Regions from separate parts of the Halomonas sp. AOP7-B1-5 genome, predicted to be linked through region 2. Evidence: predicted binding sites of a transcription regulator. Region 2 holds the regulator's gene; the other holds the start of a gene.
What was found. The regulator FliA, encoded in region 2, starts transcription of late flagellar genes. The targets are predictions, from matches to a motif close to CTAAAGTTNNNNNNNNNNCNGCCGATA.
Positions count from the first base shown of each region.

Region 1 (11,907 bases), on a different contig from region 2:
CACGCTATGGGGTAATTCTTAATACCGAACACTATGTTGAGTGTGTCGCTTTCTACCGTGGGCTGTTTGGATTGCGTCAGTTGTTCGAGCGGGATGAAAACGGTTTCAAGCTTACTTGCCTGGAGTACGGGGATGGTTACTTGATGGTCGAGCAAGGCGGCAAGGCAAAGAGCAGCATCAAGACTCCCGAGGAAAGCAGCTTTAAATTACGATTCAATGTCGATGATTTGGAGGACGCGTTATCGAGCGTCAGGGCATGGGGTATTGAAGCGGCTATTACTGAAAACGCTTGGGGCAGAACGATCAATATCGCTGATCCTGATGGCAATCGGGTCGGTATCAGAGATGATGCTGGCTTTGTAAGGCAGATCGATAATTAGCAGTCACCACATAGGGGAATCCCATGCGGTAATCATTTTGCGTGAGTCAATTGTATGTGGGGTATGCGCTCTACCTAATGCTCAGCAGCAATAGCTTGATAAGCGCGCTGTTCCAGGCAGGCTATTACGAGCAACGCTTTAATTGATAAGGAAATAAAATGACAAAGGTAATACTCAAAGGCACGATTACGGTGTAGAAAGCCGAGCTTGGCGCGTTCCAGGAGACGCTTGTGTATCATAAGCAGCAAACCCTGGCGGCACCAAGCTGTATCACGTTCGATGTTCTTCAGGATCAAGCCGACCCATGCCGCTATAACGTGTCGAGGAGTTCGTTGATCGCGCTGCTTTTGACCAGCATCAGCGGCGCGTCGCGAATTCCGATTGAGGGAAACTGACCCGCAACGCCGTCCCTCATTATAAGATAATCGAGTAACCGAGAATGATTTTGCAATAGGCCAAGAGGAATACATGAGCTGGTTTATCTTGTTTGTCGCGGGCCTTTTAGAGATCGGCTGGGCCATCGGGCTGAAATATTCGGAGGGCTTTACAAAACTCTGGCCCACCGCCTGGACAATATTCTCGCTGGCGGCGAGCTTTCTATTGCTGGGCCTGGCGCTAAAAACTTTGCCCGTGGGCACTGCCTATGCGATCTGGGTAGGGATTGGCGCGGTGGGAACCGCCATTTTAGGCATCGTGCTGTTTGGCGAATCGGTGGGCGTACTCAAACTGATGAGTTTAACGTTGATCGTTGTGGGGCTTGCGGGACTTAAACTCGCCCATGCATAGCAAGGCGTTTGATCTGATGATCCGCTGAGCATTTGATGAAAATGGCTTGTCAGGTATGGCTATTCAATAGTGTTGTGCCGGTTTCAGTCTAGTGGGTTTTTCTGTAGAAGCTTTTACTTGTAACGTCGTCAGAGAGTAGCCGTTCGATATCTGACATCTATCTGTAAGAGAAAAATTCGAGTATGAAGGGATAGACAGTCTTCATCGTGGGAGCAGGCAGTGATCGATCACACCGGAATCAACGTATCCAATATTGCCCTGAGTAAACGCTTTTACGAAAACGTTCTTGAAACACTCGGGTATAGAATTTGCCTGGATTTAGGCACATCGGTCGGATTCGGGGCGCAGGCAAATAAAAGCGACGATCCTGGCGGTGATTTCTGGATTTCAGAACAGACGCCTCATACGCCGAGGAGCCATATCGCTTTTCGCGCCAACACCCGCGAAGAAGTCAGGGCATTTCATGAGATGGCAATAAGATATGGGGGTGTGTGTAATGGCACTCCTGGGTTCAGGTCTCAGTATCACTCCAGCTATTATGCTGCCTTTATTCTGGAACCCGATGGCTACAATATCGAAGCTGTTTGTCATAATTAAGCCAGCATTTAGTTAGCACTCGGCCGCGAGGGATGCATATATGGCGCAGTATTTTGCCGATACCGGGATAGGTGAGCGGTATGATCAATACCGTCCGAAAACCCACCAAGCCCTCTTCCAGATAATGAAGCGGCATCTGCCAGCCGAGCGCTTTGGCCGGGCGGTGGACGTGGCATGTGGCACCGGCGACTCTACCGTTCTACTTCAGGATATTGCCCAGGAGGTCATGGGTATTGATTCTTCAAACGAGATGCTGGCCATCGCGCAAGGGCGTGGCTTAACCGTGAGAAAAGCGGACTACACTGAGCTGCCCGAGCAAGGCAGTTTTGATCTCATCTCGACGTGTATGGCGTTTCACTGGTTCGATGCTGCGCAAGCCCTTGCTGCGTATAAAGCCGCATCCAATCCCGGCGCTATCTGGGTCATCTATAACTTCGCGTTTGCGGGGCACTCGACTTCTGACACGTTCAATGATTGGCTCAGTAATGAATACTTTGAGCGCTTCCCATCACCGCCTCGCACTCGTTATGAAGATATGAAGCTCTTCGGCGACCTTCAACTCTCCGCCCTGGCAAGCGAAAAGGGTTGGTTGCCGGTTACGTTCACATCTGAATCTCTGGTGGGATATCTTACCACTCAGTCGAATATCGAAGAGGCGGTGCGAAAGGGCAGGGCGTTGGATTTGATAGCGGCGGAGCTACGTGGAGACCTATCTCGTATCGACCTTACTGGCGCATTTAAATACGCCTACTCTTACGAAATTCTCCAGTACGCGGGTCGTTGATAAAACACATCGTACTGCCGCTGGGTATCAAGTATTTCTGAGGTGAAACGTGAGCTATCTGGAAGTAGGTGTCAGCGAAATTCCCATCGAGCTTTTGCTTGAAGCGGACCCTTCCGAGGAAACCATTGCATCCTACCTGGAGGGCGCCTGGTATTTTGCCGCGAAGCGTGATGAAAAGGTCATTGGCGCGTGCATCGCCAAGCCGATCAATACCGGTACCGCCGAGATATTCAATATTGCGATATATCCGCAATTTCAACAGCAAGGGGTTGGGTCTGGCCTACTGCGATTCGCCTTGAATGAGCTGAAGACCAAGAATATGCAGCGGGTGGAGTTAAGCACCGGCACCTTTGGGTATCAGCTTACCTATTATCAGCGCCATGGGTTTAGAGTTGACCGGGTAGTTAAAAACCATTTTCTAGATAATTATCCCGAACCCATTTTTGAGAACGGCATACAGCACCAGGATGCGTTGCGACTATACGTTGCGTTTTAATGCTAGAGCCCTTTAAAGCCTATCCAGTACACTCTTAAATCTTTATCTGACGGTTTAAATAATGAACAAAATAGCATGGCTGCTGATCTTCCTCGCGACCCCGGCGCTTGCGGATGTCGATCTGGTAAAAGTAGATAAATCAGACAACCGCATGTACCTCCTGGATGGAGACGAAGTGGTCAGAGAGTTCCATGTCGCGCTTGGCGGAAGTGCGCAGGGGCATAAGGTGCAGGAGGGCGATCAGCGAACGCCCGAAGGCCACTACGTTCTGGACTATAAGAAAGAAGACTCCTCGGCTTACCGCTCAATGCATGTGAGTTACCCTAACGAAGCCGATACGGCTCATGCAGAAAGCCTGGGAGTTTCGCCCGGCGGTTTTATTATGGTGCACGGGCAATTTAACTGGCTTGGATGGCTGGCTCCTATTACGCAACGCTTTAATTGGACCAATGGCTGTATTGCATTGACCAATGCCGAAATGGACGAGTTCATGGAGCTGGTAAAGGTGGGTACGCCCATTCATATCGAGTGGTAATACTCAGCTTATTCAGGTGGGGTGCCTTCCAATTCAATGGGCTTTATATAAAAAGGCTGCCTCAGTGGCAAAAGTAACCTTAAAAGGTTTTATAACCGTCCCCGAAAGCGACCTTGAAGCCGTGAAAGCCGGGCTTATTCATCACCGACAGCTCACCCTGAAAGAGCCAGGCTGCATAACGTTCGAGGTCACTCAGGATAAAGCCGATCCGTATCGTTTTAACGTCTATGAAGAGTTTGTCGACCGAACCGCTTTTGAACAGCACCAGCAGCGTGTGGCGAACTCCGGCTGGGGAAGGCTAACCGGTAACGTAAAGCGCCATTACGAGGTGTTTGAATAAGCTATAGCGCTCCGCTAGTCCCATCAAGCCGATAAGGCAGTGAGTGAACAAACGCACGCGCCCTGAACGCAGCAGTGATAAAATAACAAATTGGCTGCAGATCGCGCGCCTTCAAGAATTTTTTATCGCTCAATAAGCTAATAAGTCGGTTTATTTTCATTTTTTGTTTTTCAGAAATAGGGTCGTGGTTAATGATTAATACCAAGATTTACAAGGCGGTCTATGAGTTGGCTGAAAAGCTAATGCGGGCGGCTGACAAAGAAGATAGAGAGGCGTTTGATTCGTTCTATGCCGAGCTGAAAGCTATTTGCATCGAGAATGAAAATACCGATAAAGATCATCCGGAGCAGTGGGAAACGCTGGCGGATTTTACCGAGGAGTTGGATGACGCGCTGGTGGGCTATGAAAAAGCGCTGGAAAAAGCCGTTGCGATCAATTCCAAAGAGCATATGTCATCCATCGCTCTTTCCATGGCTAAATTGCAAATGGAGCTGGGCCAAACGGAGGCGGCAATTCAAAGCCTGCAAAATGCCAAGGCCAGCGCTAATAAAGTGCATGATGACGAGCTTAAAGCCGAGATTGATGAGCTTCTTGAAACGCTATCAGCAAGCTAGTCTGGCGACGTAAGATACACATTTATGCTGAACCTAAAGCACATGACATTTGGCTTTATTGGATTTCCCTAAGACTAGGAGCTGTATTTTGATCAATAATGATATTCTGCGCCGTATACGGTATGTCTTTGATTTAAAAGACAACGCCGTAATGAAAATTTTCTCTCTGGCAGAGTTTGATGTCACCCAGGAGCAGGTTTCTGCCTGGTTGAAAAAAGATGACGATGCAGATTTTGTTAAGCTGAAAAATAAAGAATTAGCCGCGTTTTTGAACGGCTTTATCAGCTTTAAGCGTGGCAAACGTGAAGGCCCGCCGCCCGCGCCAGAATCCGATTTGAACAATAATATGGTATTCCAGAAGCTGCGTATTGCGTTGAATTTAAAAGCTGAGGATATTTTAGCTATTTTTGAGCTGGCCGAGTTCCGCTTAAGTAATCATGAGTTAAGCGCGTTTTTCCGTAAACCCAGCCATAAGAATTATCGTGAGTGTAAAGATCAGGTGCTGCGCAATTTTTTAATGGGCCTTCAGCTCCAGCTGCGCCCAGAATCCAAGGGGTCAGAAGCCTGAATTTTAACGCTATTATTGATGGTGTTTCTCAGTAAGGCAGAAGCTTGTCTTTCTGCCTTACTGATCTGCCCGCCACCCACCCACCAATAGCCTGGAGAGCCCTTGGGAGACAGTAGCATCCAAGCCTTATAGTGGGTTGGCCTGGTTATAATGAATTATTGCTAAAGAAAATTCTCTTGGTTCCGATAATTAATCAAGCCCGTCAACTTTTTATCGCCACCAAGAGTTATCCATGCCAAAACCGCTGATCTGTTTCATCACTACGTTGTTACTACTGATGTCGCCCACTGCCCAGGCGAATACCGATGCGGCAGAAGCAGCAGCGCTGGCATGGCTTGAAGCAATCGACAGCGGCGAGTTTGAACTGGCCTGGGAAGTGTCATCACCGCTGCTTAAGCGCCCGCTTTCACCCAGCATGCTAGAGCGGACCATTAGCGCGGCACGGCGTGATTTCGGGTCGGTGGAGTCCCGCCGACGCACGCGCGTCATCAGTGCAACGTCTATGCCCGGTGCTCCTAAGAATGATTACAAGGAGTTCACCTATCAAACGCGATTTACCAATAAGCCCAACATTACCGAAACCATTACGCCGCATCTGGAAGAAGGCGTTTGGAAAGTAAGCGGTTATTATGTCAACTGAACTTATTAACGGTATTGAATAGACACTTTTAGCCACCGCGAAATGCTAGGCTTTTACGCAGACAAAAATAGCGTTCCCCGAGGTAGTGCTCCACGGCGTGATAGCTTCAAAGTTGTGCTCGAACACATGGACTTCAAAGTAAGGCTCAAGCAGGCTGATTAACTCGGCAAAGCTAACCGCGACCATGGGATGTTCGTCATTCCATATTTGGGTGTCGCGTGCATTGGTTTTTTTAATGCTGAGCTTGAGAGCCTGTTTTTCGCCGCTACCGCTGTAATACCACCCCGAGCGAAATGTGAATGCATCGTCGGCTTTTTTAGCGGTGTGTTTCACAAACAGATCGTTATCGATTTTATGTTTATCGACTGCGTTAAAGCAGAAAACCCCGCCATGTTTTAAGGCGCTATGCGCACTTGAAATACACGCCTTGAGCTTTTCAATCCCGTCGCTGTAGTGAATCGAGTACAGGAAGCAGGTAATCAGATCCTGCGGCTCGTTTACCTGAAAGCTACCCATATCCTGGCATGTAAACTGGGCTTCGGGGCAGCGCGTGGTGGCGATATCCAGCATGGGCTGGTTGATATCCAGGCCGCTACTCAGGTAGCCATGATCAATAAAATGACGAACATGGGGGCCGGTGCCGCAGGCAAGATCAAGATGAGCATTGCCGCCGTTACCGAAAATTTGATGAAGTCTGCGAACCGCGTCACTTTGCGCCGGGTAGTCGATGTCCTCGCACATTAAATCGTAATAGCCAGAAAGATCGGTATAGAGTGCATTAAAGGACATGGCGGCCTGGGTAGCTTGGAATTGAGGGTGGCGCATAGTAAACGAGTGGGGTGGGTTTGAGAAGTAACGCGCCCTATTGGCTAGGCGCGTTATATGTGAGCGAGGTTACTGCCCGCTTTTTATGTTTATGAAATAGATAATAAACATAATTAGTGACCCCACCACAAAGCACCAGACACCGATGGTTGCGTAGGTTGCAAAGGTGGGCAGAAACATAAAGCTGCCAAAGAAAAAGCACAGGCTGGAGAAAATGCCCAGTAGGTTAGGCAGCTGTTGACGCAGCGTCATTACCATCAGCTTATCTCCGGTGTGAACTGAAAGCTTACTGCTATGCGGTTCCAGCTGTTGATCTCCAGAATAACGCTGGTGAGTTCCATCAGGCCTTGTTCGCCAAACGCGGTGACGGCGTTTTGATAATCGTCATCGCTGACCATTGCCTGGCTGATGAGGGTAAGAGCTTCTGCCCAGGCAAGCGCAGCACGCTCTTCAGCAGAAAAGCAGGGCGCTTCTCGCCAGGCGGGCAATACATCCAGACGCGCCTGGCGCTCGCCATCATCGCGCGCCTCTTGGCTGTGCATATGCTGACAGTAACAGCAGTGATTAATTTGTGAGACGCGTAGGTGAACCAAATGAATTATCGTTTGATTAATGACAGAATCAGCCTCGACCTTGCCCAAGGCAATAAGATGCTTCGGCAGGCGAGGGCATAGACTATAGACGACTTCAGGTGATAGACGTTGCAGCATGGAAATGCTCCGGTTAATAAGTTGAAATACGAGCTTAAAACCGGAAGACTTCTACGCCTTGTAAATTTGCGACAATTTACGCTTTCGATAGGCCGCTGGGGTTTCATAGGTGAATTTATGAAAAGCATGAGAAAAATGCGCTTGGTCGAAGTAGCCGCACTGTAGGGCTATCTCCGCAAGGGGAAGGTGGCTAGTGGTTAACAGCTGGCGGGCATTATACATCCGGGCATAGCCCACTAGATGCCCGGGTGAAACGCCTACCTCCTGCTTTAATTTGCGCTCCAGCGTGCGCCGAGTAAATCCCATGTTGGCCATTAGCTGCTGCAAAGGCAGTTGCAGCCGGCTAATTTCGTAAGCCAGGTTTTGAGTGCGGCTATTGCTGGGCGATTGGCATTCCAGCCGGCTCATCAGCCAAGCCTCTAACAGGGCAAGCCCTTCTACTGTATTAACCTGGTACAGGCGTTCGACAACCGGCATCAGGCTATCCAGCCACGGCGGTTTATCATCATCAATGCCTAGTGAATGATGGATATCTGAAAACTGCTGTGGCTCCAGGCCCAATAGAGCGTAAGCGCCTGCCGCCTTGAATCGAATGCTTAAGCGAGTTTCTGATGGATTAAACGTTTCAAGCAGGGTGCTTTTATTAAAGCAAAACGTGATGGTTGGCTGGGAGCTGGCAAGTCTGATCGTAAGGCTGGAACCGGCATCAGGGTAGAGCTTTTCCGTTCTAGGTGGAACAACACTGCCTTGCCCGGCCATTGACCAAAGACATTGTACCCATGGGCGGAGGCGCGGGTCAGGCAGGCGCTGTTGTAAATTCAAACAGGCGGCGTTGCTGGGCAGTATAAATAGGGCCATGGCATCACCCCTTTGTCGTTGATGAAAAGGCTTCATCGTATGACCAGTATTAAACCGCAAACACATGGGCTCGGAAAGTGGCTATGCTTGAGCAGTGAGGCTTTCACTACGCAATCATGCGTTAACCAGGATTGAATATTACCGGAGGCATTATGGATGAGGCCGTTTATTGGTATGCGCTAGCGACGGTGCTGCTGTTTGCGAAGATGTTTGCCACGTCGTTATATCAAGGCTTTCACCGCATCACGAAAATGACCTTTAAAACGCCGGAGGATGCGGCAATGGCGGGCAAGTCGCCTGCCCAAGAGGAGTTGCCGCAGGTACAAAAGGCCAGCAAAGCCTGGTCGAATGATCTTGAGAACATTCCCATTTTTCTGGGGCTGGGCGCTGCTTACGTTCTGGTGGGCGCCTCTTCAGGGCTTGCCATGTGGCTCTTCATGCTATTTACCGCTTCGCGCTACTGCCATACGCTGTGTTATCTGAACTCGCTACAGCCTTGGCGAACGATTTCCTATGGCGTGGGGATCCTGTGCATGATCGTCATGTGCATTCAAATCCTGGTTACGCTGTTCTAGCCATTGGCGCTGCTGCTATAGGTGAATTAAATCGGTAGGGATCGCTGGGAGCGGCGCCATGCGCTTGGCGGCATACTTTCCTGGCGCGACCAGGTTCTGCGCAGCTGGCGCTCGTCACCAAACCCGGATTCAGCGGCAATACGGGCGAGTGTCCAGGTGGTTTCGGTCATTAACGCTTTGGCGCGCTGAAGTCTTAAACCCACGATGTAATCGCCTACCAGCATGCCGGTGAGATGTTTAAACCGTCGTCGAAAGTGACGTTCGCTCATGGCGGCTTGTGCGGCGAGCGTTTCCATCCGCCAGGATTGTGAGGGGGCCGCACAAAGAGAGTCTTGCACCCGGTGAATTCGTTCATCCACGTGGTTGCGCCCCTCAAGCCAGGCGCCCAGCTGGGGTTCCTGCCCGCTGCGGCGAAGGTAAAGCACCATCTCCCGGGCAACGCTCAGGGCCAACTGATGGCCGCATGTGCGGGTAAGCCAGTAGAGCATGGTATCCACGCCGGTCGAGATACCCGCACTGGTTAAATAGTGGCCGTCTTCGATAAAGATGCAGTCGCGCTGTACCTTGGCCAGAGGCGCGTTAGCGCGTAGCTGGTCAAGCAGCGTGTGGTGCGTGGTGCAGCGTCGCCCATTCAACAGGCCCGTTTCAGCAAGCAGCAGGGTGCCTGAACAAACCGTCATCAGCGTATCGGCATGCTGGGCATTCGCTTTGAGCCAGCCGACACAGGTTTGCTGTACCAATGGCTCAATGCTGTTGCGATACTGCCCTGGGATTAGCAGCAAATGCTGATGGGGTAGCTGCTCTGGCAGTGGGTCTATGCCACTAAGCGATAGCGGCCCGAGCCATTGCAAGGCGTCCTGCGGGCCGATATAGCGTACGTCAATCTCGATTGACAGGCGGCATGCGCATTGCAGTACCTGAAGCGGACCAATCAAATCGAGCGGCACTTGCCCTGGCATCATCAATACTGCAATTCGTAACGGTTCACTCACGCTGGGTTTGCCACTCATTGATTAAATCCAAGGTGCTGACGATACGCGCAAAGCGCTCTTCAAGTACCAGCTCCGTGCGTGCCTTGATATCTTCCGCCGACCAGGTGATGCCTTGGCGCGTCATGGGGAAGGTCAGCGTTGCATCGCTGACGAAATCGACGCTAAAGCCCAGGTCTGACCCAACCCGCGACGTTGTTTCACAGCACTGTTCGGTTCGAATGCCGCTAATCACGAGATGGGTAATCCCGCGTTCACGCAGCCAGCTTTCAAGTGACGTATCGCTAAAGGCGTTATGGACACGTTTGTTAAACGTGATCGCCACCGCATCGTTAAAATCTTCAAGCGGACAAACCAGGCCCTGTTCCGGGTCAAATGCGCCTTGGCTGCCGGGCGCTTCATGCAGTATTCGCACCACGGGGATCTGATGGGCCTTGGCTGCGTTTAACAGGGCGCGCTGGTTTGGCCGCCACGCTTCAGCTAGCGATTCTACCCAATAATCACGCGCGGGAAAGGAAGATTGCACGTCGATCATGAGTAGCGCGGTGTTTGAGAGTGACATGGTAGGCCTCAGTTGCATGAAAATGAGGCCATAGCTTAGAGGGTTCAGGTAGTGCTAACGATACGCTGAGCGGTCATGAAGCGGACAATATCGGACATTGATGCAAATTAGATTATTGCGCTAGACAGGGCTCATCAAACCATTACGATACGCGTACCGACATAGCTTTAGCCCAAGAGAGACTCCATGCCCCATATCGCTACTACCCCTGAGCCGCCTTACTACGCAGTGATTTTTACCTCTGTGCGTACGGATATCGAAGATGGCTACGATGACATGGCGGTACGCATGGTGGAGCTGGCCGCCCAGCAGCCAGGGTTTCTAGGTGTGGAATCGGCACGCAATGAGGTGGGAGTCACCGTTTCCTATTGGGCGGATCTGGACTCGATAAAAGCGTGGAAGGCACATGCCGAGCATAAAGAAGCGCAGCGGCTTGGCCATCAGCAGTGGTATCAGCATTTTAAAACCCGGATTGCCAAAGTGGAGCGGGATTACGGCATATAGCAATATGCCGCTTATTTAATCTCCCTATTCCCGCCTATCTACATCACCAAGCTGGCTAATGCTTGTAGGCCCAGTACAAACAACAGCACTATCACACCGCCTACCAGGCTGGTTAGTAACGCGTGGCGCTTCCAAAGCACCAGCACACTATGGCCAAAGCGATAAACCAGCCAGGCTAGCCCATAGTAACGAAGACCGCGGGCAATGAATGCGGCCAGCACGAACAGCAATATCGGATAGCCTGAAAGCCCAGCGGTGATCATGGCCACTTGAAAGGGAATCGGCACAATACCGATAACTAAAATTGCCGCAAAGCCGTACTGATTGAAAAACGTTTGGAAGGCTTGGTAGCTCTCCTGCATGCCCATGAATTCGATAAACCAGTTGCCTATTGATTGGAATAGCAACATGCCTACGCCATAACCCACCAGCGAGGCGGTCAGACAACCCGCTGTGGTAACCGTCGCCAGCAGCCAAATACGCTGCCTGTTAGCCGCCATCAGTGGGATGAGTATTAGCTCAAGGGGAATGGGCAGGATGATGGTTTCTAGAAAGGAAAGCGTGCCGAGTAGCCATAGCATATTCTTTGAGCCGTTAATGCGCTCGAACCACGCTTTAGTGCTTTTTGAGATAATAGCTATCATGGATAAGGTCTACATCGCCGGGTTGATGCGGCGATAAATAGACGCCAATACACTATAGGCGCCAAACGCGAATAGCCCTATAGCGACAAAAACCAATAACCACTGGCCATAGGCCTGGCTTCGCAGCGTACTGAATACCTCTTCTGTGCCGCCTGCTTCGCTAGGGCTTATCTGATAGGCAGCGATAAGAAAGAAGCTGCCGACAATAATAAATACCAGACCACGAATCGCTAGGCCAAAACGGCAAACCGGGTAAGCCCAGCGCTGGGTTTGATGCGGCATGTCGAAGTTTTTGTCGAATTTAGCTTTTAAGCCCTTGAGGCCATGGGCTATGCCCGCACCAATAATGACGAGCCCCACAGCACCTACCAGCCAGCGTCCAAAAGGCTGTTGCAGCAACCAACTGACGATGCCCTCAGATCCACCTGAATCACCAGAAGAGCCACCCAGGCGAAAGATCAGGCTAGCAGCGTAGAAGGCCAGCAGTGTATGAGTGACGG
Region 1 covers NZ_JBQTDC010000011.1:87,066-98,972, reverse strand. The annotation lists gene ACT3XD_RS08100 (VOC family protein) at 1-380, shown strand, start outside; gene ACT3XD_RS08095 (hypothetical protein) at 611-775, shown strand; gene sugE (quaternary ammonium compound efflux SMR transporter SugE) at 849-1,166, shown strand; gene ACT3XD_RS08085 (VOC family protein) at 1,386-1,763, shown strand; gene ACT3XD_RS08080 (class I SAM-dependent DNA methyltransferase) at 1,804-2,547, shown strand; gene ACT3XD_RS08075 (GNAT family N-acetyltransferase) at 2,597-3,043, shown strand; gene ACT3XD_RS08070 (L,D-transpeptidase family protein) at 3,105-3,578, shown strand; gene ACT3XD_RS08065 (putative quinol monooxygenase) at 3,643-3,918, shown strand; gene ACT3XD_RS08060 (tetratricopeptide repeat protein) at 4,110-4,532, shown strand; gene ACT3XD_RS08055 (YehS family protein) at 4,621-5,100, shown strand; gene ACT3XD_RS08050 (DUF4019 domain-containing protein) at 5,333-5,740, shown strand; gene ACT3XD_RS08045 (class I SAM-dependent DNA methyltransferase) at 5,786-6,529, opposite strand; gene ACT3XD_RS08040 (YrhK family protein) at 6,635-6,823, opposite strand; gene ACT3XD_RS08035 (carboxymuconolactone decarboxylase family protein) at 6,823-7,275, opposite strand; gene ACT3XD_RS08030 (helix-turn-helix transcriptional regulator) at 7,327-8,133, opposite strand; gene ACT3XD_RS08025 (MAPEG family protein) at 8,286-8,708, shown strand; gene ACT3XD_RS08020 (GlxA family transcriptional regulator) at 8,735-9,718, opposite strand; gene ACT3XD_RS08015 (isochorismatase family protein) at 9,693-10,259, opposite strand; gene ACT3XD_RS08010 (antibiotic biosynthesis monooxygenase family protein) at 10,446-10,763, shown strand; gene ACT3XD_RS08005 (YqaA family protein) at 10,802-11,407, opposite strand; gene ACT3XD_RS08000 (DUF1206 domain-containing protein) at 11,417-11,907, opposite strand, start outside.
Region 1: a site for FliA is predicted at 5,262-5,288, ahead of ACT3XD_RS08050 (DUF4019 domain-containing protein). Genes of this name have one in related genera too.

Region 2 (11,907 bases):
AGCTTGCCGCACGCTTTGTGATGCGTCATGGCACGCGCCCTGTGGCTTTGGTGACCACTGATAGTTTCCGTATTGGCGCCCATGAACAGTTAAGAATCTACGCTCGCCTGTTGGATACGCCCATGTATGCGCTAGATGCTGAGCAACCGGTTGATGATCTGCTGGGGCGTCTGCAGGGCAAGCAGTGGGTCATGATCGATACCGTCGGCATGAGCCAGCGTGATCAACGCGTAATAGAGCAGATCGCCCATTTGCAAGGAGGCCAGTCTACCGTTCGTCTGGTGCTTCTGCTGAACGCGGCCAGCCAGCCAGAAACCCTTGAAGAGGTCGTGTTGCGTTATCGCCAGGCTGCGCGTGCGGCGGGGGCTGAGCTTAATGACTGCATTATCACCAAACAGGACGAAGCCGGCCGGCTGGCACCGGTATTAGATATCGTCATACGCCATGGGATGCGCGTGCTGTTCAGCTCGAATGGCCAGCAGGTGCCTGAAGATATGAGCGTGGCGCTGCCTGAGTCGCTGATTGATCAGGCTCTGGCAACGCAGGTGCCTATGAGCGCGCGCACGGCACGGCCAGCCGCTGTCAGTATGCCTCGCTGGTCGCGGGATGTGCTTGGCCAAGGTCGGCGGCTGTCATCGCTGCTCACGCGCTTGCGTCAGCGTATGTCGGGTTTCAGCGCTCTTGAAGCCGTGTGGGATATTGGCGCGCTACCGGGGGAGTTACAAGATGCCCAGCTTGCCCGGCAGCTTACCCAGCCTTTACCTGCGAAAGGAGTGGTCTGGGCTGCACGGCGCAATGAACGTGGCTGCGATTGGGCCATGCCGGATATCGGCTTTAATGAGCAGAACGCCTGGCTTGCCTTGCCCTGGCTCCAGCACCGCCAGCCAGCGGGTTGGCAGGCGCGCCTGGAGACTTTAAAGGAAGCGGCTGGGGCGAGCACGCACATCTTGCCCGTCTTACCCGTACCGGAAACCGTGTGCTGGTTAAATGAGCAGCAACTGACCTGGATCAGCCTGGTTAGCTCGGCACAGCGGGTATACTTTCACGGCGAGCGCTATGCGCTGCGCTTACTGTTTAATGAAAGCACGCTCAGCCATCATGTTGGTGTGCGCTTTCGCGGCCAGTACATGCAGCTATGGACCGCCTATGCAGAAGTACACAATGAGGCTGGCAACGTATTGCTGGCATGGTATGGCGAGATCCGTGACCCCGAAAGCGCCAAGGTGGTTACCCGGCGTTACTGGCTCACGCCAGCCCACTTAGGTAGCGAGATCTTATCGCTGCTGCTGATACAGCTACAGGGGGAAGGGCTTGCGGCGCTCACGAAGCGGGCTTGGCAGCAGTTGAAAGAGGCCGATAGCGGAGATCTGAACCCCGAAGTGCGCTTATTAATGGCCAGCGGCATGGCAGCGGTGGTCGGTCACCTAGATAGCGCTGAGGATGACGCGGCTTCGACCTTGCGCACCGACCTGTTGAGTTTGCTTGGCGCGCGCCGCAAACGGCGCGATACGGCCATGTTGGACGCGTTGGTATATGCCTTTATGGCACGTGACGCTATTCGCCAACTGGGCGGTATTAGCCAAGAGGTGAGCATATGAGCCAGGATCAGGCGGCGGGTTTACGCCAATGGGCAGATACCCAGCGCTTGAAACAGACGCAAGCGACCTCTGATGCTCTCTTAGAGACAGAGACAGAGACAGAGACAGAGACAGAGACAGAGACAGAGACAGAGACAGAGACAGAGACAGAGACAGAGACAGAGACCGGCGCGGGGAAGGCCAGCGAGACTCATACGCAAAGCGTCCTCACGCCTTCGCACACAATGTTAGAGCCGCCTGAAGGTCCGCTGGTTAGGCCTAAAAAAACCTTATTTATTGTTGGTTTACCTGGCCGTGGGGCACCGTCGGCCAATCAGGTAAAGAGCCGCCTGGCGCAGTGGGCTGCCCTGGGGCGCCACTGGGCGGGCGATCCTGATGACTGGGCTATTTGCGTGGTCAAGGCCGATGCGTCCGAACTGGCTCAGTTAAGCGCTAAACACGCGCGCTGGGCACTATGGGTTAACAGTGAGGCTGATGCGTTTGCACAAATGTACCGCGCCTTACGCCTGGCACGTGAAAATGGTGGGCCGCGCCGCTTGTTGGCACTCCACGAGCCGTATTTGCCGCGCCAAGGGCTACTAAGTAACTTGCGCGAAGCCGCTGCGCATTATTTGGCGACCGATTTGTTATTGCTGGCACGCTGAAAGCGACATACAGGCGCTTCTATGTAAGGCTTATGCCAAGCCGTCGATCTGAGGAAATGCTAAGTATGCTAAGCGGATGGTTAAAGGTAGTCTGTGTGGTAAGTGGCCTCTTGGGTATTATCGGCACGGCTGGGGCTGCGGGCAGTTGGAGTGCGTCGGTGCCCAGCGTGATGGTGGCAATGAGTGATCGTGAAAGCCGCAGTCAGCCAATAGTGCCACCCAATGGGGCACTTGCGCATGACGGTGTTCTTGACCGTATACACTGGCGGCTTGACGCGCCTCCAGGGGTACCCATTAATGCTTGGCTATGTCATCCAGAGCAGTGCGTTGCGCTGAGTGGCGGGCGCGGTACCATTACCCAACTGGCGGGCAGGCAAGCGGATGTTCCACTGCAGTTCCGCTTTGCCTTAATGCCAGGTCAGCGCCCTGTCCGCGTGCAAGGGCTGAATGTAATCGTGAACTACCAGTAAAAGTTGTATAGCCGCGAGGCAATAAGATGTACACAGCAAAAGGCAGAATCAAACAAGGTGAGCTGTTAGCGCAGTATATGCCACTGGTAAGACGTCACGCCTTAACGCTGCAGGTCAGGTTGCCCGCAAGCATTGAACTTGACGATCTTATCCAGGCAGGCACGGTAGGGCTTTTAGAAGCGCTAGGTCGTTTTGACGCCGCTCAAGGAGCCAGTTTTGCGACCTTTGCAAGCCAACGTATCCGTGGTGCGATGGTGGATGAGCTGCGCACTCGGGACTGGATGCCGCGCAGCGTAAGGAGGGCTGCTCGCGCAATGGATGACACGGTACGCCGGCTGGAGCAGCAATTGGGGCGCCCACCGGAAGAAAAAGAAATTGCGCTTGAACTTGATATGCCGCTCGATGAATATCAGCAGTTGCTTAACGACACCAATAGCGGCCAGTTACTGCCGTTTGAGGAACTTGTCGCTGATGGCGGCGAGCCAGCAAGCTTCGATGTCAGCAATTTACCGTTTGAAAAGCTGCTTGATGAGCAGCAGCGGCAAACGTTAATCGCCGCCATTGAGGCGCTCCCTGAGCGGGAAAAACTGCTGATGGCGCTTTATTACCAAGAAGAGCTGAATCTTAAAGAAGTGGGAGCCGTGCTCGGAGTGACCGAGTCCCGCGTGTCACAGTTGCACAGCCAGGCAATAAGCCGCCTGCGGGCCCGCTTACACGATTCTGCTTGAACCGCTTCTATCTACACCATAACCGGCAAGGAACCGTTGATGAACCCGTCTACGCTGATAGGTATATTCGCCAGTATGCTACTGCTGGTGAGCGTTCTGTTTTTTACTGCAGAGTCTCCGGAAAGCTTTATCAACCTGCCCGGTTTAGCGATCGTGGTGACCGGCACGTTGGCAGCCACGTTTATCAGCTACCCGCTAAAGGAAGTGTTGCGTGTGGTGCGGCTGGTGGGCCTCGTCTTTCGGCGTGAAAACACCTATGCACGTGACGATATCAATGAACTGGTTGCTATGTCCCGGCTATGGTTTAAAGGCGATGTAAGGGCGGTGGAAAAAGAGCTGGTGCATACACGTAACCCATTTTTACGTACCGGCATTCAACTGGTGATTGCCAATACTAAAGAAGACGAAATTTTCGACATGCTGCGTTGGCGTATCGCCCGTTTAAAAGCCCGCGAGCATGCGGAAGCGCAAATTTTTCGCACCATGGCGACCTATGCGCCAGCGTTTGGCATGATCGGTACGCTCGTTGGGCTGGTGAATATGCTCGAAGTCATGGATGCAGGCGACCTGGATGTGATTGGCCCACGCATGGCGGTAGCGCTGCTAACGACGTTTTACGGTATTTTGCTGGCCAACCTGGTATTCAAGCCGATAGCTGTCAAGCTTGAACGGCGTACGGAAGAGCGTCTGATCACCATGAACATGGTATTGGAAGGCATTTCCCTGATTACTAAACGGCGCCTGCCTTCATTTATTGAAGAGACGCTGAATTCGTTTATTGCTAATTATAATGATGAAATTCGTGATGCCAGCATAAAGCCGCGACCGGATCCCTCAAGCGCGGCGGCGAAGGGCTAACACGATGCTGGATCGCGATACTCGTCATGCATTGGAAATGCCGGCAGGGCAGAGCGAAAGCGATGAGAGTTGGCTTACCAGCTACTTAGATGTACTGACCCTGCTGATTACGTTATTTGTACTGCTGCTGGCTCTGTCACCTCCGGGTGGCAGTGAGGCGGATGAGGGCGGAGGCATAGGCGCAAGCGTGGCTGAAGCGCTACCGCTAGCCACGCTTGCGACCGGAATCTACCCGCGGCATAGCGGTTTACAGCCACAGATGGTGGCCCTGGATATCCCAGGCGTTAGCGTATCGCAAGGCCAGGGCGGCGTTACGCTGCGCATTGATGACAACCTTTTGTTTCCCAGTGGTGAGGCAGTACTAACCGCTCAGGGACAAGATGTGATAGAAAGCGTTATAGAAGCGTTGGCAACCTTTGACGGCCAAATATCAGTTGAGGGGCACACTGACAACATTCCTATTGCGACTCCCCGATTCCCCTCCAACTGGGAGCTGTCTGCTGGACGCGCAATTGCTGTGATGCGTCATCTAGAGCGTCAGGGGGTGGCTATTTCTCGTATGCGGGCCGTTGGTTATGCCGACACCCAACCCATGGAGAGTAACGCAACGCCTGATGGACGAGCCGCTAACCGGCGCGTTGAACTATTGTTGCGTCATCAGTCAGAGGGGTAAATCAATTTACTGAAGGTCGGGTTTGTGTCTAAGCATCACCCTTTACTGCAGTCATTTGGTGCCTTACTGGTGCTTGATGCCGATAGTCGGCATATTCAAGCCACCAGCACTAACCTTGAAGCGCTGGTCGGTTTAAGCGCCTCTTCGCAGAAGATAACGCTAAATCAACTGTTGGGTAAGCGTATGGCTCAACGGGCGCGGCGTGAGCTACAGGGTCAGCAGCGGCTAGCGGCACCGCTAGTATTCAACCATGGATCGGATAAGCAGGCCCGTCTGCAGCTGCGTGCTTACCGAAGCGGTGAACACGTCATCATGGAGATTGAGCCGCTTGTCATTGTGGGGCAGCGACGCCTGCTAGGGGCGATCAATGAGCAATTTATTAAGCTCACAGAGGCGGCCAATCAAGACGAGTTGCTCACCTATTTGGTGAATGAAGTCCGCCAGCTAACGGGTTTCGAACGCGTGACTGTCTGTCATTTTGACCCTGACTGGCATGGCCATATTGTGGCCGAGGCTAAAGATACCCAGCTGCCGACTTTAGTGGGGCAACGGATGGCGGCAAGTGACGTTCCACCAACGCTTCGACGTGCCTATGCACGCCATCCTGTACGCTTTATTGAAGATGCCAACGCGTCATTTGAACAACTTGTGCCTAACGACTTTCCGATCAATTTAGACGCGAGCGTACTTCGTGCGCCAGCCCCAGAGCGGCAGTGCTATATGGAGTCGCTAGGTGTGCGTTCCATGCTGTGCGTGGCTATGCAGCGTGACACAGGCCTTTGGGGACTGCTTTCCTGCTTTTCGACTACGCCGCATCCGGTACCGGCCTCGGTTCGGGATGCGGTACATATCTTGGTACAAATGGTGACCGAGCGGCTGGCACTGCTGCGCGCTCGTCAGGAAGCGCGCTATCTAAAGCGTGTCCAGGACAGCCTGATGCCTGCTACCAGCCCGCACCAAGAACCACAAAGCCCGCAGCAACTGCTGTTTAATCATGCTGATACGTGGATGACGATGTTCCGTGCCCACGGCATTGCGCTGTGGATTGCAGGGGCCGTCTATCAGGTTGGAAAGACGCCCACACCTGAGGCGATTAGCCAGTTTGTGATTCGTTTAGGCAATGCCCATACGCATAGCGGGCCATGGTGCACTCGCCGCATCGCTAAAGAGCCGCTCACCAGTTCGCTTGCCATGCCAGAGCAGTCTGGGGTGCTTGCCGTACCGCTACCTATGAATCCGGCACAGCGCGCATGGCTATGCTTCTTTCGGCCCGAGCAGGTTGAGGCGCTCTATTGGTCCATGCAGCCGACCAGCCAAGTCACGCCGTCAATATGCAATTCGCCGCCAGCTGCCTGGTATGAGGAAATTATCGGTAGCAGTGACGCGTGGCAGCGCGTTGAACGCTTAGCGGCCGTGAAACTAGGCGAAGACTTAACACTTGCCATTTCGAGTTACGAAATCGGCATGTTGAATATGCATCTTGAAAATGAGCGCAAGGCGCTGGCAGCTGCCAATCAGCGCCTTGAGCAGCTTGCCCACTTTGATCCATTAACTCAGGTATGGAACCGCTACCGCATAGAGCAAGCGATCGATACAGAGCTTGTCGCGGCGAAACGCTATGGAGCAGGTTTCGCGCTACTGCTATTCGATGTCGATCACTTTAAAACGATCAATGATACCCACGGGCATAGCCTGGGAGACGACGTTTTAGTGGCCCTGGCACGGCTGGTGGAAAGCTCGCTGCGTGGCTGCGACTATTTTGGTCGTTGGGGTGGGGAAGAATTTGTAGTGCTCGCCACTCACTCTGATCTTCAGGCTGCGCTAGGTTTAGCCGAGCGTTTACGCACACTGCTCACAACGCTGCATGTCGAAGGGCTTAAGCAATTGGTCACTGTGAGTATCGGTATTGCTGTTTGGCAGTCTGGGGATAGCTGTAAAACGTTAATCGCCCGCGCCGATCAGGCTATGTATCGTGCAAAACGCGAAGGCCGAGATCGGGTTGAAATAGCCGACGGTGAAATCGCCTAACATGTTAAAAACACGCTGTTTTGGCTATCAATGTTCAGCGCGAAGCCTCGCAAAGTGTTTGCATGCGCTTAATAGCCTCGTTGGCTCCTTCAAGCTGGAACGTCATATACCAAGGCGCCTGTTCGCCTTGATCAAAGCCTAGAAACAGCTGTTCGCCTTGACGCATCTGAGTCATTAATGTCTGCATGTCACCAAGGTAGAAGTGCACATAAAAACCATCATCGCCGCGCTCAGTGATAAATTCTGCCATGGTGTCCACCACAGGATGTTCATCAATGCGTAGCCGTGTGGGGACTAGGTTGACGGTTTTACTCTCACCTTGCTGTTGCTCCAGCGTGACACGCATTTCAAGCCAGGGTAAATCGCACACATTTTGTGTCGCGTTCAGGCTGAGCGTGGCGTCTGAGTAGCTGTGTGTCTCAACCGCGCGAAAATGGCGTTCACTACCCAGCGTAAGCGCCATCGACTGCCAATGACCATGCGTTTGCGCATCCTGCACATTAAACGTTGCCGCGGATGCTAAAGACGCGAAAAACAGGCAGGCACTGGTCAGGGCAGTTGAGAAAGGTTTCATGATTAGTCGTCAACGTTAGGTAAGAAAAGCCTACAGGCAATGATGAGCGAAGCCTTCGCAAAACGGCTGCATACAGCTGCACGCAGCCGGGTTAGGCCGACATATCAAACAGGGGTCTAACGTCATCGTGAAGATAGCAGTCATCAAACTCACCGGCCTCAGCCAGCGCTTTCAAATCGGGGATCGTGAGATTGTGTCGGTCACGAAACACAAGGCCCTCCTCACTCAGCGAGCTGAACGTACGGCTCACATGGACAGGGCTTAAGCCTAGAATGTCGGCAAGCTGCTCTTGCGAAAGCGGAAGCCGAAACTGCCCATCAATATCGCTATTAGTCTGGCGTAGTCTTAGGTACATCTCATATAGGAAATGCGCCGTTTTTTGCCTTGCACTTCGTCGTGCAAGGGTTACTAAGCGCTCTGTGAGCAGTGCCTGATGACGACTGGCGATGGCAAACACCACCGAGGTGAGCGATATGGACTGGCGAAATATTTCAAGCAGACGCTTATGCGGAAAATGACACACAACGCCATCGGTAATCATGCGCACATTTTCTAGCCGCTGAGAAAAAGCGAATTCGCGCAAACCGATAATGTCGCCGGGTAAAAAAACTTCCAGAATCTGTCGGTTGCCATTCTCAAGGTGGCGATAGGAGAACGCCCAGCCGCTTTTCAATGTGCAGAATTCGCTTGCTGGATCGCCCATTTCCCAGAGTAGTGAGCCTGCTTTGATATCGGTGGGACTTTCTTCCAGTGATATCAATAGCTCTTTTTCTTCCTTGTTTAAAGAGCAGTAATGGCCGAAGTGATGGAGGATGCAGCTTTGTTCTTGGCTCACAGGGGTTCTCCATGAATATTGCTTAACGACGTTTAGTAATATGACCAATAACTTAAGCAATACAATTGCATACTGGGTAGTCGGGCTGCCCTATCACAGGGGGTTCCGGTTAAATTATTACACAAAAACGGCGTTAGGGTGGGTAAATACCCACCCCCGTTTTAGCCGTCGTTTTAACTACTATTTAGGCGTATTCTTGTTGCGCTCAAGTAGCGGCGATAAAAACCGCCCGGTATGTGAAACGCTCTGCTTGGCAATGTGCTCAGGAGTGCCCTCGGCGATAATCTGGCCACCCCCCGAGCCGCCTTCAGGACCTAGGTCTACGACCCAGTCGGCGGTCTTGATCACATCAAGATTGTGTTCAATCACCACAATGGTATTGCCATGATCACGCAGGCGGTGCAAAACGGTCAGCAGCTGGCGAATATCCTCGAAATGAAGACCGGTGGTAGGCTCATCCAAAATGTAGAGCGTCTTGCCGGTGTCGCGCTTGGCAAGCTCCCGGGCAAGCTTGACACGTTGAGCTTCGCCCCCTGAGAGGGTGGTTGCACTTTGGCCAAGTCGAATATACGAGAGCCCGACATCGAGCAAGGTCTGTAAGCGGCGAGCGATGGCCGGAACCGGACTGAAAAACTCAAGCGCGTCCTCGACCGTCATCTCTAGCACTTCGTGGATGGTTTTGCCTTTGTAGTGAATATCCAGGGTTTCGCGGTTATAGCGCTTGCCTTTACACACGTCACACGGCACATAGATATCTGGCAGGAAGTGCATCTCGACCTTGATCATGCCTTCGCCCTGACAGGCCTCGCAGCGCCCGCCCTTGACGTTAAAGCTGAAGCGTCCCGGTTTGTAGCCGCGCGAGCGCGCCTCCTGGGTACCAGCAAACAGCTCACGGATAGGCGTAAAGATGCCGGTATAGGTCGCCGGGTTAGAGCGCGGCGTACGCCCAATCGGGCTTTGGTCAATATCGATGACTTTATCGAGCTGATCGAGCCCTTCAATTTTCTCGTAGGGCGCGGCCGTCAGCGTGGTCGCACGGTTAAGCTCCCGGGCCGCGATGGGCATTAGCGTGCCGTTGATCAGTGTCGATTTACCCGAGCCCGACACGCCGGTAATCGCAATAAACAGGCCCAGCGGCAGGCTAAGCGTCACGTTCTGCAGGTTGTTACCGGTTGCGCCGCGCACCACCAGCTGCTTTTCCGGGTTACCGGGGATACGATAAGGCGGAACGCTGATTTCGCGTGTGCCTGAAAGGTACTGACCGGTTAACGAGGCGGGATTATCCATTACCTGCTGCGGCGTGCCTTGAGCCACAATTTCACCGCCGTGTACGCCCGCACCCGGGCCGATGTCCAGCACATGGTCAGCCGCGCGTATGGCGTCCTCGTCATGCTCTACCACGATGACGGTATTACCCAAATCGCGCAGCCGCTCAAGGGTTTTTAACAGGCGGTCGTTGTCACGCTGGTGCAGGCCAATCGAAGGCTCGTCCAGAATGTACATGACCCCCACCAGGCCCGCGCCAATTTGGCTTGCCAAGCGAATTCGCTGGGCTTCGCCACCGGAAAGCGTATCGGCACTGCGCTCAAGGTTCAGGTAATCAAGCCCGACATTAACCAGAAACTCCAGGCGAGCGTGAATCTCGTTAACGATCTTGTCGGCAATTTCACCTTTACGGCCGGGCAGGCTTAACTCGGCAAAATAGCGCCACGCTTCACCGATCGGAATGCGTACTACATCGGCGATGTTGCGATCGTCGACATACACATGGCGCGACTCTCTGCGTAAGCGCGTGCCATGGCAGGTGGCGCAAGGCTGCATGGCAATGTACTTCGCCAGATCATCGCGCACCATGTTGGACTCGGTTTCCCGGTAGCGGCGCTGCATGTTAGGCAGTACGCCCTCAAACACATGCTCGCGCGTTACCTTGCGTCCCCGGTCGCCAACATAGGCAAAGGGGATTTGCTCGTCGCCGCTACCGTTAAGAATTACATCCCGCTCGTGACGGGCGAGATCCTTCCAGGGCGTTTCCAGTTCGAACTGGTAGTGTTTGGCAAGCGCCTGCAGCTGGGTGAAATAATAAATATTGCGGCGATCCCAGCCTTTGATAACGCCTTCCGCTAATGAAAGCTCAGGGTGGCTAATCAGCTTTTCAGGATCAAAATACTGCTGTATGCCCAGGCCGTCGCAGGTAGGGCAGGCACCGGCTGGGTTATTAAACGAGAACATGCGTGGTTCAAGTTCGGCAAGTGAATAGCCGCAGACCGGGCAGGCAAAGCGTGAGGAGAACGCCAGGTCTTCCTGCTCGCCATCCATAAAGTGGATCATGGCGGTGCCGTCGGTGAGATTAACCGCGGTCTCAAACGATTCGGCAAGCCGCTGGGCAATATCGTCGCGCACCTTGAAGCGGTCAACAACCACGCTAATGTCGTGCTTTTTGCGCTTGTCGAGCGGCGCAATATCGTCAAGCTCCAGCACTTGACCATCGATTAATGCGCGGACAAAGCCTTGCGCGCGAAGCTCGGCCAAAAGCTGTAAGTGTTCTCCCTTACGCCCTTTAACCACTGGGGCCAGTAACATCAGTTTAGTGCCTTCGGCCAGGTTCATTACCTGGTCGACCATCTGCGAAATGGTCTGAGCCTCAAGCTCTTCGCCGTGTTCGGGGCAGCGGGGGGTTCCAGCGCGTGCAAACAGCAGGCGCAGGTAGTCATAAATTTCGGTGATGGTACCCACGGTTGAGCGTGGGTTGTGGGAGGTAGATTTCTGCTCAATGGAAATGGCGGGCGATAACCCTTCGATGTGATCCACATCGGGCTTTTCCATCATTGACAGAAACTGGCGCGCATAGGTAGAGAGCGACTCTACGTAGCGCCGCTGTCCTTCGGCATAGAGCGTATCAAATGCCAGCGACGATTTACCTGAACCTGAAAGCCCAGTAATCACGATTAACTTGTCGCGGGGCAGTTCCACATCGATCTGCTTGAGGTTGTGGGTGCGTGCACCCCTGACCAGAATGCTGTCCATCAACACCTCGACTCGCGCGGCAAAAGAGTAATTATACGTTTGCCATCCACCTTCCGGCAAAAACGCTTTTATAGCTTAACGCAGGACAGCGTTTCCAGCGTGGATGCAAACCGCTAGAATGGGGGGTTATTCGAGGGTTTTGGCCTCAACCATCATATACAAGGGCATTATGCGCAAGGTTTCTGCACTGCTAATGGCCTCTGAACGTCGTGCAATCAGCGGCCTGGCCGGGCTTTATGCGTCTCGAATGTTAGGACTTTTCATGGTCCTGCCGGTGCTAGCGCTATATGCCGACGCGCTGGAAGGGGCGACCCCCTTACTGGTGGGCTTTGCATTAGGCGTTTACGGGCTTACCCAGGCCATCCTGCAAATTCCGTTTGGTCTATTGTCAGACCGTATCGGACGCAAACGGGTTATCGCATTTGGGCTGATTATTTTTATCCTGGGAAGCGTCGTGGCCGCGCTGGCCGACTCC
Region 2 covers NZ_JBQTDC010000003.1:48,226-60,132, forward strand. The annotation lists gene flhF (flagellar biosynthesis protein FlhF) at 1-1,598, shown strand, start outside; gene ACT3XD_RS02485 (hypothetical protein) at 1,595-2,242, shown strand; gene ACT3XD_RS02490 (flagellar protein FlhE) at 2,308-2,712, shown strand; gene ACT3XD_RS02495 (RNA polymerase sigma factor FliA) at 2,739-3,440, shown strand; gene ACT3XD_RS02500 (motility protein A) at 3,480-4,298, shown strand; gene ACT3XD_RS02505 (OmpA/MotB family protein) at 4,303-4,971, shown strand; gene ACT3XD_RS02510 (sensor domain-containing diguanylate cyclase) at 4,996-6,999, shown strand; gene ACT3XD_RS02515 (hypothetical protein) at 7,034-7,573, opposite strand; gene ACT3XD_RS02520 (Crp/Fnr family transcriptional regulator) at 7,665-8,408, opposite strand; gene uvrA (excinuclease ABC subunit UvrA) at 8,589-11,432, opposite strand; gene ACT3XD_RS02530 (MFS transporter) at 11,602-11,907, shown strand, end outside.